Regions from separate parts of the Rhodoferax sp. SPJ21 genome, predicted to be linked through region 3. Evidence: predicted binding sites of a transcription regulator. Region 3 holds the regulator's gene; each other region holds the start of a gene.
What was found. The regulator FNR, encoded in region 3, switches genes on or off when oxygen is low (the NO sensors DNR and NnrR bind a similar motif). The targets are predictions, from matches to a motif close to TTGATNNNNATCAA.

Region 1 (4,571 bases), 1.0 Mb from region 3:
CGTCTTTGTCGAAGTACCAGCGGCCGGCAGACTGCATCATCACGCGGATCAGGCCGTTGTCATTGGGGTCGATGCCCAGCATCTTCTTGCCGGTGGTGGCGACGACCTTCTTGCCGATTTCGATGTAGCGGTCCCAAGTGATGTTCTCCATATCCTTGTCAGAAAAGCCGGCCTTGGCCAGCAAGTCCTTGCGGTAGTACATGCCGGTCACACCCGAATCAAACGGCAGGCCATAGGTCTTGCCGTCGATGGTCATCAGGTCCACCTTGTACTTGGCAAAGCCCGCGTAATTGACCACGCCGGACATGGGTTCGAACGCACCGGGGAACGAGCGCAGGTATTTTTGGGCGTTGTAGTCTTCCACCAGCACCACATCGGGCAGCGACTTGCTCACGCCAGAGGCCAGCATGGTTTGCAGTTTTTGCTCCACGTCCGCCTTGGACATGTCCACGATCTTGAACGTTGCATCGGGGTGCTTGGCCGTGTAACGGGCAGCCGCGTCTTTCATGATGGCGATGTTGAAGTTCGGATCCCAGGCCCAGATGGTGACTTCCTTGGCCGAAACCGCTGCTGCGGTCATCAAACCCATAGACGCCAACGCCAGGCTGGCCACGGCGGTGGTTGGTTTCGCAAAATGCATGGTGCTCATCCTCTTTCGTCTCTTGTAATATGGTTTGCAGGCCTGCACTAGCCACCCGCGCGCCCGCGCATCGAACGCGGACCACCCCGATGGTTAGGCAGTCAAGGTCTGCGGGCCAAGGCCGTCGACCAGCATTCATATTACAAATAAGCTCCGCCAAATTCACCGGGGATTACCCTTGTTTACAGGTGAACTTTCGAGTAACCCCATACTCAACTTGAATGATGGCAGCTAAGAATCCGTTCACCCGGCGGTAAATTCGCCTCAATCATCATATTTTTAAACCCACTATGTCCGACAGCATCCACTTCTACGAACCCCGCCTGGGCCACGGCCTGCCGCACGATCCGTTCAATGCCATCGTCGGGCCGCGCCCCATCGGCTGGATCGCCTCGCACAGCGCCACGGGTGCGCTGAACCTGGCGCCTTACAGCTTCTTCAACGGCTTCAACTACACCCCGCCCATCATTGGCTTTGCCAGCGTGGGCTACAAGGACACGCTGCGCAACATCGAGCAGACCCGCGAATTCGTCTGGAACCTGGCCACCCGCGACCTGGCCGAGGCCATGAACCAAACCTGCCAGGCCGTGCCACCCGAGGTGAGCGAGTTCGCGCTGGCCGGCCTGACGCCCGCACCCAGCCGCGTAGTGGCCGTGCCCCGGGTGCAAGAGAGCCCGGTCTCCTTCGAATGCCGCTGTACCCAGATCGTGCAGCTGCAGGCCGCCAGCGGCGAGCAGATCAGCACCTGGCTGGTGTTGGGCGAGGTGGTGGCTGTACATATCGCCAAAAGCCTGCTCAAAGACGGCGTGTACGACACCGCCGCAGCCGGCCACATCTTGCGTGGCGGCGGCCCGGCCGATTACTTCAGCGTGGGGCCGGAGCAGCTGTTTCGCATGCACCGCCCGCGCTGACAGCGCCAAAGCTACTTTCCTATTTTGATAGCGGCTTACGCAGGTTTTACCTGCGCTAGCGGCTAATTTGAGCGCAAACTTCGGCAGACTTTGCGTGGCTGCAGTACATTGGCGTCTATGCCTGATTCCACCCCGTACCTGACCGAGCCACTGGCCGACCTGGCCGCCTGGACGCGCTATTTCTGCGACGCCGAAATCCCGGTGCTGGCCACCACCTCGCAGGCCCTGGAGGTGCTGCGCGCCATCGAAGACGATGTGGACGCCGCCATGCTGACCGAGGCCATCCAGCCCGACCCGCTGATGACCATCAAGCTCATGGCCTACGCCGCCAAGCAGCGCCGGCCCGGCGACTTCACCGAGACCGAGAGCATCACCAGCGCCCTGGTGATGACGGGCATCGCCCCCTTTTTCCGGCACTTTGGCCTGCAGCCCACCATTGAAGACCGGCTGCACGACCAGCCCGAGGCGCTGGCCGGCCTGCGCGAACTGCTGCAGCGGGCCGAGCGGGCCCGCCTGTTCGCCTTGGGCTTTGCCGTGCACCGCAACGACCTGGACGTGGACGTGATCCAGCGCGCCGCCTTTCTGCACGACTTTGCCGAGATGCTGATGTGGTGCCACGCCCCCACGCTGGAGCTGCAAATCCGCAATGCCCAGAAGGCCGACCCCAGCCTGCGCAGCGCCAGCATCCAGCAAAGCCTGCTCCATATTGAACTGGACGACCTGGCCCTGGCGCTGATGAAGCTGTGGCACCTGCCCTCGCTGCTGGTGCGCATCAGCGATACCAAGCACGCGGACCAGGCCAATGTACGCAACGTGGTGTTGGCCGTGCGGGTCGCCCGCCACACCATGCACGGCTGGGACAACCCGGCACTGCCCGACGATGTGAACGATATCGCCGAGCTGCTCAACGCCGCACCGCGCATCGCCCTGGCCTATTTGCACAAGATAGACACCTCGGTCGCCTAGGAGTCTGGGCAGCGCGACATCGCAAGCTTGACCTGGATCAAGGTCGCATCGGTCTGCATGCCCCAGGCTGCGGGTACAGGGTGGCCTGTGCTTGGCGTGCTGCCCGGCCGCCGCCCCGCCCAAGGAGACCGTGATGAAAATTCTGCTTGCCGTTGATGGGTCCAGGTCGGCGCTGAACGCGGCCAAATATGCGGTCAAACTGCTCAAGCGCATGACCGGCGAAGCCCACCACATCACCCTGGTTAGCGTGCACGACGACACCGCCCTGCGCCACGCCACGGTCTTCGTCGGCAAAGCCGCAGTGGACGACTACCTGCGCGAGCTCAGCGAGAAGGATGTCAAGCCCGCCCGCAAACTGTTGGACGCCGCCGCCATCCCGCACGATATGGTGCTGCGCACCGGCCACGTGGCCCAGGAAATCCTGGCCTGCGCCCATACCGGCAAGTTCGACCTGCTGGTGCTCGGCACCAAGGGCCGGGGTGCGGTAGCCGACCTGCTGATGGGCTCGGTTGCCCAGCGCGTACTGGCCACCGCCAAGCAGCCCGTGCTGCTGGTGAAGTAGCCCCCAAGCCAGCCCCCGCAGCATGGACAGCAGCGGCCTGACACAGGCCGAAGCCCAACAGCGGCTGGCGCAAGACGGCCCTAACGCCCTGCCCACTTCCAAGCCACGCAGCCTGCTGCGCCTCGTAGGCGATGTGGTGCTGGAACCTATGTTCATGCTCCTGGTGGCCTGCGGCGCGCTGTACATGCTGCTGGGTGACAGCCAGGAAGCACTGATGCTGCTGGGCTTTGTGTTCGTGGTCATGGGCATCAGCTTTGTGCAGCAGCGGCGCACCGAACGCTCGCTGGATGCCCTGCGCGACCTGTCCAGCCCGCTGGCGCTGGTGCTGCGCGGCGGCCGGTCTCTCAAGATCGCCGCCCGCGATCTGGTCTGCGGCGACACGGTGCTGCTGGCCGAGGGCGACCGCGTGCCCGCGGACCTGGAACTGACCCAAGCGTCCAACCTCGCACTGGACGAATCCCTGCTCACCGGCGAGTCCGTGCCGGTGCAAAAGCAAACCGGCGGCGCCGCTCCAGCCCAAGCCTTCTCTGGCACTTTGGTCACGCAAGGCAGCGGGCAAGGCCTGGTGGTAGCCACGGGCGAGCGCAGCACGCTGGGCCGCATAGGCAAGTCGCTGGAAGGCATCGCCAGTGAAACCACCCCCATCCAGGGTGAAACCAAGCACGTCGTCAAAACCGTAGCCATCGTAGGCATTGCCCTAGCGGCGGCGCTGGCTGTGGCCTACGGCCTGCTGCGCGGCGACTGGCTGGGCGGGCTGCTGGCCGGTCTGACGCTGGCCATGGCGGTGCTGCCCGAAGAACTACCGGTGATCCTGACGCTGTTCCTCGGCCTGGGCGCGTGGCGCCTATCGCGCCAAAAAGTGCTGACCCGCAACATCCCCGCTGTGGAGCTGCTGGGTGCCACTACCGTGCTGTGTGTGGACAAGACCGGTACGCTCACGGCCAACCGCATGGCAGTGCGGCGGCTCTGCGCTGGCGCCGAGACCTATGACAGCCTGCAGGCCGGCACCGCCCCGCTGGCCGAAGGCCTGCACGGCGTGCTGGAATACGCGGTGCTGGCCAGCCACCGCCGCGCCTTCGACCCCATGGAAACCGCCATCGTCGATGCAGGCACGCGCCTGCTGGCACATACCGAACACCTGCACGCCAACTGGACATTGGTAGACGACTACCCGCTGTCGCCCGAGATGCTGGCCATGTCGCGCGTATGGCAGTCCCCCGACCTGCGCGAACGCATGATTGCCGCCAAGGGCGCGCCCGAGGCCATCGTCGACCTGTGCCACCTGCCCGAGGCGCAACGCCAACACATTGCCGCACAGGTGGCCGCCATGGCGGGCGACGGCCTGCGCGTGCTGGGGGTGGCCAGCGCCGTGTTTCCCGCCAAGCCCCTGCCAGACAACCAGCATGACTTCGACTTCATCTTTCTGGGCCTGGTGGCGCTGGAAGACCCGGTGCGGCCCGACGTGCCCCAGGCCATCGCCGAATGCCACGCC
Region 2 (4,571 bases), on a different contig from region 3:
ACCAGCAGCTGGTTCATCAGCCGGATGGCGCGGTCTATGCCTTGGTGCAGCCGGGCCACGGCGACATCGCGGCCCGGTCCATCGGCCGCGCGGCCCAGGGCCTGGGCCTGTAGCTTGAGTGCGCTCAGGGGCGAACGCAGCTCGTGGGCGGCATTCGCCACAAACGACTTTTGCGCATCAAACGCGGCATGTAGCCGGGCGAACAGCAGGTTCAGCTCGTGCACCAGGGGGCGCACTTCGTCGGGCAGGCCGCTGTCAGGCAGGGGCGACAGGTCGTCGGCGGCGCGGGTGGCAATTTGGCGGCGCGTGCGCTCCAGCGGTTTGAGCGCGTGGCGTATGGCCCACCACAGGGCCAGCATCAGCAGTGGCGCCATCCAGGCCATGGGCAGCATGGCGCGTACCGCCAGGGCACGGGCGCGGGCCTGGCGGGCGCTCATGTCCTGGGCGATCTGTATGGTCTGTGCTGGCGTCTGGATGGAATACACCCGGTAGCGTGTGCCGTTTTGCACTACGTCAGAAAAGCCCAGCACGGCCTGCGGTGGCAGGCGGTTGTGGTGCGACTGGAACAGCTGCACGCCGTTGGCGCTCCATATCTGTACTTCGTAGTCAGCGTCGTCGTCTGCCTCCAATGGATCGAGCTGCCTGGGGGTGCCATTGCGCAGCGCGTAGGCCATTTGCTGCAGGTGGTAGTCGAACATTTCGTCGGCCTGCTGCAGCGCGCCGTGGTAGGCGGACGCGGCCTGGAACAGTGCGGCGGCCAGGATGGCCGTCATCACCGAACCCAGCAGGCGCCGGCGCAGGGAATACGGGCTGGTCATGGCTTCGGTATCACGTAGCCAAGGCCACGCACGTTTTGGATCAGTTCGCTGCCCAGCTTCTTGCGCAGGCCGTGGATGTAGACCTCGACGGCGTTGCTGCTGACGTCGTCCTTCCAGCTGTAAAGCTTTTCTTCCAGTTGGGCGCGTGAGAACACCACGCCGGGGCGTGCCATCAGCGCCTCCAGCACAGCCCATTCACGGGCCGACAGGGCGATAGTCTGGCCTTCGCGCGTGGCTTCGTGGGTGACAGGGTTCAGGCGCAGGCCGTGGATTTCTAGCACCGGGTCGGCACGGCCGGCGCTGCGCCGCGTCAGGGCGCGGATGCGGGCCAGCAGCTCGTCGATGTCATAGGGTTTGAGCACGTAGTCGTCGGCCCCGGCGTCCAGGCCCTTGATACGCTCTGCCACGGCGTCGCGCGCGGTGACGATCAGCACCGGCGTGCAGTCCTTGCGCTGGCGCAGGGCCTTGAGCACGTCCAGCCCGTCTTTCTTGGGCAGGCCCAGGTCCAGCAGCACCAGCTCGTACTGCTGGGTGCACAAGGCTGTATCGGCCATGGCGCCGTCTTTGACCCAGTCCACGGCAAAGTGCTCGGCGCGCAGTACGTCGAGCACGGTTTCGCCGATCATGGGGTCGTCTTCTACCAGCAGCAGTCGCATCCAGGTCTTCGCTCCTTCTGGATGGCGAGTATGCCCGCCCGGGCTTAGACCGGGCTTAAAGAGCCAGCCTCAGCGGGCCACCAGCACCGGCAGTTTGGACTCGGCTAGTACCTTGGTGGCGGTGCTGCCCAGCAGCAGCCGGGCAATGCCCGAGCGCCCATGCGAGCCGACGACGATCAGGTCCACGCCCTGGCCATGGGCGTATTCCAGGATGGCGGATGCCACGGCGCGGTCTTCTACCGTGACCGGGATCAGCGTCACCGGTGTGTCCTGGCTGCACAGCGAGGCGACTTTGGCGTGGGCTGTGGCGGCATCTTCTTGCGCGGCCGACATGTAGTACTGCAGACCCTCGGCGCTGACTTCACCCACGCCCAGGTAGGGGTAGGGGTCCACCGCGTACAGGGCGGTCAGTTTTGCGCCCATATTGCGCGCCAGGTCCACGGCCAGTGCGGCCGCATGGTCAGAGGCGGCAGAACCGTCGGTGGCCAGCAAAATGTGTTTCAGCATAGTCGCTCCTTCCATCCACTGTGTGTGGTGTGTGATGGCATTGTGCGACCGGTGCCCCGGCCCTGCTGTTGATCTGGGTCAAGCCTGCGTGTATCAGCTGTAAGGCTTTGTTTGACCATAAGCAAAAATAGCTGCAAGCGCAGATAAATCCTGCGCTTGCAGCTATGTATTTGCTAGCGATTCGGTTCAGGCCAGGCGGGCGCGGTGCCGTGCAATCTGGGCGCTGACCTGGGCGGGCGCGGTGCCGCCCAGGGTGTTGCGGGCGTTCATCGAGCCACGCAGGCTCAGCACGTCGTACACGTCTTTTTCGATCTTCGGGTTGAACTGCTGCAGCACGCTCAGCGGCAGCTCGGACAGGTCCACGCTGTGCGCGATGGCGGCCTTCACCGCGTGGGCCACGGCCTCGTGCGCGTCGCGGAAGGGCAGGCCTTTTTTGACCATGTAGTCGGCCAGATCGGTGGCGGTGGCGTAGCCGCGCAGGGCAGCGCGTTCCATCGCCTCGGGCTTGACGGTGATGCCGCCGACCATTTCGGCAAAGATGCGCAGCGTGTCTTTGAGCGTGTCCACGGTGTCGAACAGCGGCTCCTTGTCTTCCTGGTTGTCCTTGTTGTAGGCCAGGGGCTGGCCCTTCATCAGGGTAATCAGGCCCATCAGGTGGCCGACCACGCGGCCGGTCTTGCCGCGCGCCAGCTCGGGCACGTCGGGGTTCTTCTTCTGCGGCATGATGCTGGAGCCGGTGCAGAAGCGGTCGGCAATGTCGATGAAGCCAAAGCTCTGGCTGATCCACAGCACCAGCTCTTCGCTCAAGCGGCTGATGTGCACCATGGCGATGCTGGCAGCGGCGGTGAATTCGATCGCAAAGTCGCGGTCGCTCACGGCGTCCAGGCTGTTCTGGCACACGCCTTCCATGCCCAGGGTCTTGGCCACGCGCTCGCGGTCCAGCGGGTAGCTGGTGCCGGCCAGCGCGGCCGAGCCCAGCGGCAGGCGGTTCACGCGTTTGCGCACGTCCAGCATGCGCTCGGCGTCGCGGGCGAACATTTCCACATAGGCCAGCATATGGTGGCCAAAGCTTACCGGCTGGGCCACCTGCAGGTGGGTGAAGCCGGGCATCACCACGTCGACATTCTTTTCGGCGATGCTGACCAGGGCCAGCTGCAGGTCGGTCAGCAGGCCGTTGATCAGGTCCATCTCGCCGCGCAGCCACAGGCGCACGTCGGTAGCGACCTGGTCGTTGCGGCTGCGGCCGGTGTGCAGGCGTTTGCCGGCGTCGCCAACCAGCTGGGTCAGGCGGGCTTCGATGTTCAGGTGCACGTCTTCCAGGTCCAACTTCCACTCGAAGTTGCCGGACTCGATATCGGAGCTGATCTGCGCCAGGCCGCGCTGGATGTCGGCGTGGTCTTGGGCCGTGATGATGTTTTGCGCGGCCAGCATCTCGGCGTGGGCCAGGCTGCCGGCAATGTCGGCCTGCCACAGGCGCTTGTCAAAAAACACGCTGGAGGTGTAGCGCTTGACCAGGTCGCTCATGGGCTCGGAGAACAGGGCCGACCAGGCTTCGGATTTTTTGTCGAGTTGGTTGATGGAGGAGGACATGCAGCAGGCACCAATGTGGCAGAGGGGGAGATGGAGTGGCTTACCAACGGCCGGTTCATACCCAATAATCGGGCCTTGTCATGGAAGTTGGTATGCAAGAGACGCAAATTTTATCGAGCTTCGACGCGCTAGCCGACCCGGACGCCCCCACACGCGTGCCCAGGGCCTTGGTATTTGATGCCTGCCAGGTGGGCGTGATCCTGCGTGCCGTGCTGTTTGTCGAGCTGGCGGTGGCCGTGGCGGCGCTGTTTGGCGCACAGGGTGCTGCCGATTGGCTGACCCGGCTGGCCCTGTGGACCGGCGGCGCCTTGCCCGCCGTGCTGGTCTGGCTGCTGGCCGCCTGCAGCGTGAAGCGCACGCTGGCGCGCCTGCCATCCTGGGCACAGTATGTGGCCGGCGTGCTGCTGGGCGCGCTGGCCGGCCTGTACGGCTGCGGCATGCTGGCCCTGATCGGCCTGATGGACCCCGTGCCTTGGCTGGCCTGCGCGGCTGCGGGTGCCTGGTTGTCCGCCTTGGTGGTAGCTGGCCTGGTGCTGCGCGCCCGCGCCCGCACGCCGGCGGCCACCACGGCCCGGCTGGGCGAGCTGCAGGCACGCATACGGCCGCATTTTTTGTTCAACACGCTCAATAGTGCGATCGCCCTGGTGCGCGCCGAGCCGGCCCGGGCCGAGGCCCTGCTGGAAGACCTGAGTGACCTGTTCCGCCACGCGCTGGTGGACCAGGGCGAATCCGTCACGCTGGAGCAGGAGACCACGCTGGCCGAGCGCTACCTGTCCATCGAGCAGGTGCGCTTTGGCGAGCGCCTGCGCATCCACTGGGCGTTGGACCCCCGCGCCGCCCAGGCCCAGCTGCCGCCCCTGCTGCTGCAGCCGCTGGTGGAAAACGCGGTGAAGCACGGTGTGGAGCCCAGCGCCAGCGGGGCCGACCTGCGCATTAGCACCGAGCGGCGCGGCGACACCGTGGTCATCAAGATCAGCAACACTGTGCCCGCCGGGCCGGG
Region 3 (4,571 bases):
GGTCCAGATGCGGATGACCGTTTCAGACGACAGGGTCAACGTGCCCGGGAAGCGCTGGTGCTCGGGGCTGAAGCCGACCTGCTGGGTGGGCAGAAACAGCACCGACGCGTCGGCCGGCAGGTGCGGCAGTGCCGCTGCCACCACGCCGTCCACCAGCGAGGTGTCCACACTCAGGGGCAGGTGCGGGCCGTGCTGCTCGGTGGCAGCCACGGGCAAGACGGCAACGGTGCGGACCGGGTCTAGCTGCGCGAAGTCGCGGGTAGTGAGGTCGGCCCAGAAAGGTGATTTGGCATGCATGCGGTGAATTTCACCACAGGCTGCGGCAAAACTCCGCCACCCGTGGGTCCAAGTCGTGCACCACGGCCCATAAAGCCACGGCCACCAGGGCGCCGCCTGCCGCGCGCATACCCCATTCCTTGCGCGTAGGGCTGCGCCAGGCCTGCAGCCGCAGCCACAGCCAGGGGCCGGCCATGAGGGTGATGGCGCTGCCTGCGGCAAACAAGGCCATACATACGGCCCCCATCAGCGGCCCGCCGCTCAAGGCCGCCACCAACAGGGCCGAATACAGCAGGCCACAGGGCATGAAGGCCCAGGCTGCGCCCACGCCAAAGGCCCAGCCATACCCGCCGGAGCTGGCCCGCAGGCGCGCCCACAGCTTGCGGCCCATGCCGTCCACCCACACCGGCTGGCGCGCCAACACCAGCAAGGTCCCGCCCCAGACCAACACCGCCACATGGAACAGGGTCCACACCGGCTGCAACGCAGCCGATTGGCGCGTCAACCAGGCCAGGTTGTCCACCGCCCAGGCGGCCAACGCACCCGCCAGGCTGTACCCCCCCAGACGCCCGGCCTGCAGCTGCAGCATGCCCAGCCAGGGTCTGCGCGCGCTCGCCAATCGACCTAGCCCCCCGCACGCCGCGCCGCACATGGCGGCACAGTGCGGGCCACCGGCCAGGCCCATGAGCAGCGCGGTCCAGGCCAGGCCGGTTTGCATGGTCAAATAATTCTGGAGAAGCGGGCGCGGTTGCGGTCGGCTTGCAGGTAGCGGTCAAACACCATGGCCACCGCGCGCACCAGGAACCAACCGGTGGCGGTGACGCGGATGCCACTGGCATCCAGCTGCACCAGGCCGGCCTCGACCAAGGGCTGCAGAGCCTCCAGCTCGGCGGCGAAAGTCTGCTTGAAGTCCACCAGGAAAGCCAACTCTATGGATTCGAACTGCACTTCGCCCTGGCACATCAGGCCCATGATGATGGCGCGGCGCACCAGGTCGTCGCGGTTCAACGCCAGGCCACGCACCACCGGCAGCTGGCCCTGGTCGATACGGTCACAGTATTCCTCCAGGGTCTTGGCGTTCTGGCTGTAGGTGGCGCCTATGCGGCCTATGGCGGACACGCCCAGGCCCACTAGATCGCAATCAGGCTGGGTGCTGTAGCCCTGGAAGTTACGGTGCAGCCGGCCCTGCCGCTGGGCAATGGCCAGCGCGTCGTTGGGCAGGGCGAAGTGGTCCATGCCGATGTAGACATAGCCGGCCTCCAGAAAGGCGTCAAAAGCCTGTGACAGCATGGACAGCTTGTCCGCCGCGGCCGGCAGCTCCGCGCCCAGGATGCGGCGCTGGGGCTTGAAGCGCTCGGGCAGGTGGGCATAGGCGTACAGGGCAATGCGGTCAGGCCGCAGCTCTACCACCTGCTCCAGCGTGCGCGCAAACGAGGCAGGCGTCTGCCGGGGCAGACCGTAAATCAGGTCCACATTGATGGACTCAAAGCCCAGCGTGCGGGCCACCTCCACCAACTCGAACACCTGCTGCGCGGGCTGGACGCGGTGCACCGCTTTTTGCACATCGGCATCGAAGTCCTGCACTCCGAAACTGAGCCGGTTGAAGCCCAGGGTGGCCAAAGCTTGCAGGCGTTTGGCATCCACCGTGCGGGGGTCTACCTCGATGGAGTATTCACCGCCAGGTGTCAGCACAAAGTGGCGGCGCAACATGGCCATCAGCTGGGCCAGCTCGTCGTCACTCAAAAATGTGGGGCTGCCGCCGCCCAGGTGCAGCTGGCTGACGTTGCGCCGCTCGCCCAGCTGGGCAGTGTGCAGGGCGGTTTCGCGCTCCAGGTAGCGCAGATAGGAGGCGCCGCGCTCATGGCGCTTGGTGATGATCTTGTTGCAGGCGCAGTAGTAGCACAGCGACTCGCAAAACGGGATGTGCACGTACAGCGACAAGGGCAGGCTCAGCGCGGCTGCCCCCTGGTTGCGCTGCTGCAGGGCGCGGCCATAGTCCTCGCAGGTGAAGGCCTCGACGAACCGGTCAGCGGTGGGATAGGATGTGTAGCGCGGCCCAGGCACGTCAAAACGGCGTAACAATTCGGGCAAAACTCGGGTCATGGCAGGCAGTCAGGTTGCATGACTGGAATGTGCCGCGAAGCCTTGCCCGCTTCTTTGACCTACATCAATCTGGTTTCAGATACTTCTGCACACAATATAAGTTCTTAAAAGCCCCTTCCTTTTTGAATCAGCCCATACTCTGCGCATGAACCCTGTCGCCATCAAAGTTGCCTGCTCGAACTGCAATCTGCGTGAGCTGTGCATGCCCTTAGGCTTAAACAAAGAAGAGCTAGAGCGCATTGACGATCTGGTCGCGGTGCGCCGAAAGGTGCTGCGCGGCACGGCGCTGTTCCACAACGGCGAAACTTTCAAGGCGCTGTACGCCATCCGCACGGGCTTCTTCAAGACCACCGTCACCACCGAAGATGGCCGCGACCAGGTCACCGGCTTTCAAATGGCCGGCGAAATCATCGGCCTGGACGGCATCGTCAACGACCACCACACCTGCGACGCCGTGGCCCTGGAAGATGCCGAAGTGTGCGAGATGCCATTCCACCGCATTGAAGAGCTTTCGCGCGAGGTCAACTCGCTGCAGCGCCATGTGCACAAGATCATGAGCCGCGAGATCGTGCGCGAGCACGGTGTGATGCTGCTGCTGGGCAGCATGCGTGCCGAAGAGCGCCTGGCGGCCTTTTTGCTGAACCTGGTGCAGCGCCTGCATGCACGCGGGTTTTCGCAGTCCGAGCTCATCCTGCGCATGACCCGCGAAGAGATTGGCAGCTACCTGGGCCTGAAGCTGGAAACCGTGAGCCGCACTTTCTCCAAGTTTGTGGACGACCAGATCGTGGAAGTCAAGCAGCGCCACATCCGCATCCTGGACACCGAAGCGCTCAAGCGCATCGTCAATCTTCAGCCCTGTCTGTAGGCACCGTCACCGGCTGGCCCACCAGCAGCGTCAGACACCCCACCAGCACCGCCACCGCCCAAAACGCAAAGAACGCCAGGCTGTACACGCCTTGGCGTGACAAAGGCAGCGGCTGCCCCAGCCACTGCAGGCTGTAGGGATCGACCACCGCAAACACCAGCATCTCCAGCATGCACGCGCCCAAAAAAGCGGGCCACACAACGCTTACTACCCTAAAGATTTGCATGGTGCCCTCCGGCTACTTGGTACGCACCGAGCCGGGTGGCGACGCAGCATGGTTGCGCCCCTGCTCGGCCGGCGCCAGCGGGCCCTGGGCGGCCAGGGTTTTGTTGATCTCCAGCCCCTGACGGTAGTAGTCCTGGGCCAGCACCGGGTCCTGCTGGCGGACGGCGATCCAGCCCGAGACCAGCGCCGCCACCACCACGGCCAGCGGGCCGGAAATCACCAACCAGACATAGCCGTAGCGCCACCATGGCAGCGGCACCGGCGTGGTAGATGTGTGAGAGGGCATGGCAGTCTCCTGGAGTTATTTTCAGCGGGGAACAAAGAACGTGGACTTTTCCGACACCTTGGTGCTTCCATCCGCCGTCTGGATGTCGAAGAACACCGGGTAGGAGCCCGGTTCAACCGAACCGTAGGGGATGTGCAGGCGCACCGCCACCCAGCGCGAAGCCACCGGCTCCACGTCCACCCATTCGTCCGAGGCCAGCACCAGCCCATCCAGCCCATGGGCCGTGAGGCGGTAGCGCTGCGGCACTTCACTGGCGTTCATGACCTGCAGGCGGTACACGTTTTCCAGCTGGCCACCGGACACGATGCGCGACAGCGCCGCGCGGTCACGCACCACATCCACCTTCAGCGGGGTACGCGTCAACAGGCTGCCCAGCAGCGCCAGCGTCAATACCAGCAGCACCGTGCCGTAAACCAGCACCCGGGGCCGCAGCACGCGCCGCAGTATCTGCCGGCCCGACCAGCCCTGGGCCATGCCGTTCTGGGTGGCAAAGCGGATCAGGCCAGGGGCATAGCCCATCTTGTCCATCACGCCGTCGCACACATCCACGCAGGCGGCGCAGCCTATGCATTCGTACTGCAAGCCCTCGCGGATATCGATACCGGTGGGGCAGACCTGCACGCACAGCGTGCAGTCCACGCAAGAACCCAGGCCCAGGGCCGCGGGGTCGGCCTTGCGCGAACGGGAGCCGCGGGGCTCGCCACGGGTGGTGTCGTAGCTGACGATCAGCGTGTCCTTGTCGAACATGGCGCTCTGGAAGCGCGCATAGGGGCACATGTATTTGCAGACCTGCTCGCGCATGAAGCCGGCGTTGCC

Region 1: AC4BBN_RS02555 (universal stress protein) is a predicted target of FNR. The motif match lies at 2,545-2,558, and genes of this name have one in related genera.
Region 2: AC4BBN_RS12310 (universal stress protein) is a predicted target of FNR. The motif match lies at 2,050-2,063, and genes of this name have one in related genera.

What each region holds. Positions count from the first base shown of each region.
Region 1 is NZ_JBYZMO010000001.1:579,086-583,656, forward strand. It holds gene AC4BBN_RS02540 (ABC transporter substrate-binding protein) at 1-640, opposite strand, end outside; gene AC4BBN_RS02545 (flavin reductase family protein) at 931-1,551, shown strand; gene AC4BBN_RS02550 (HDOD domain-containing protein) at 1,669-2,517, shown strand; gene AC4BBN_RS02555 (universal stress protein) at 2,651-3,079, shown strand; gene AC4BBN_RS02560 (cation-translocating P-type ATPase) at 3,102-4,571, shown strand, end outside.
Region 2 is NZ_JBYZMO010000002.1:959,973-964,543, forward strand. It holds gene AC4BBN_RS12300 (ATP-binding protein) at 1-818, opposite strand, end outside; gene AC4BBN_RS12305 (response regulator) at 815-1,474, opposite strand; gene AC4BBN_RS12310 (universal stress protein) at 1,544-1,981, opposite strand; gene argH (argininosuccinate lyase) at 2,168-3,559, opposite strand; gene AC4BBN_RS12320 (sensor histidine kinase) at 3,664-4,571, shown strand, end outside.
Region 3 is NZ_JBYZMO010000001.1:1,593,382-1,597,952, forward strand. It holds gene AC4BBN_RS07295 (creatininase family protein) at 1-297, opposite strand, end outside; gene AC4BBN_RS07300 (sulfite exporter TauE/SafE family protein) at 308-994, opposite strand; gene hemN (oxygen-independent coproporphyrinogen III oxidase) at 997-2,379, opposite strand; gene fnr (fumarate/nitrate reduction transcriptional regulator Fnr) at 2,525-3,244, shown strand; gene AC4BBN_RS07315 (hypothetical protein) at 3,222-3,470, opposite strand; gene AC4BBN_RS07320 (FixH family protein) at 3,483-3,755, opposite strand; gene ccoG (cytochrome c oxidase accessory protein CcoG) at 3,777-4,571, opposite strand, start outside.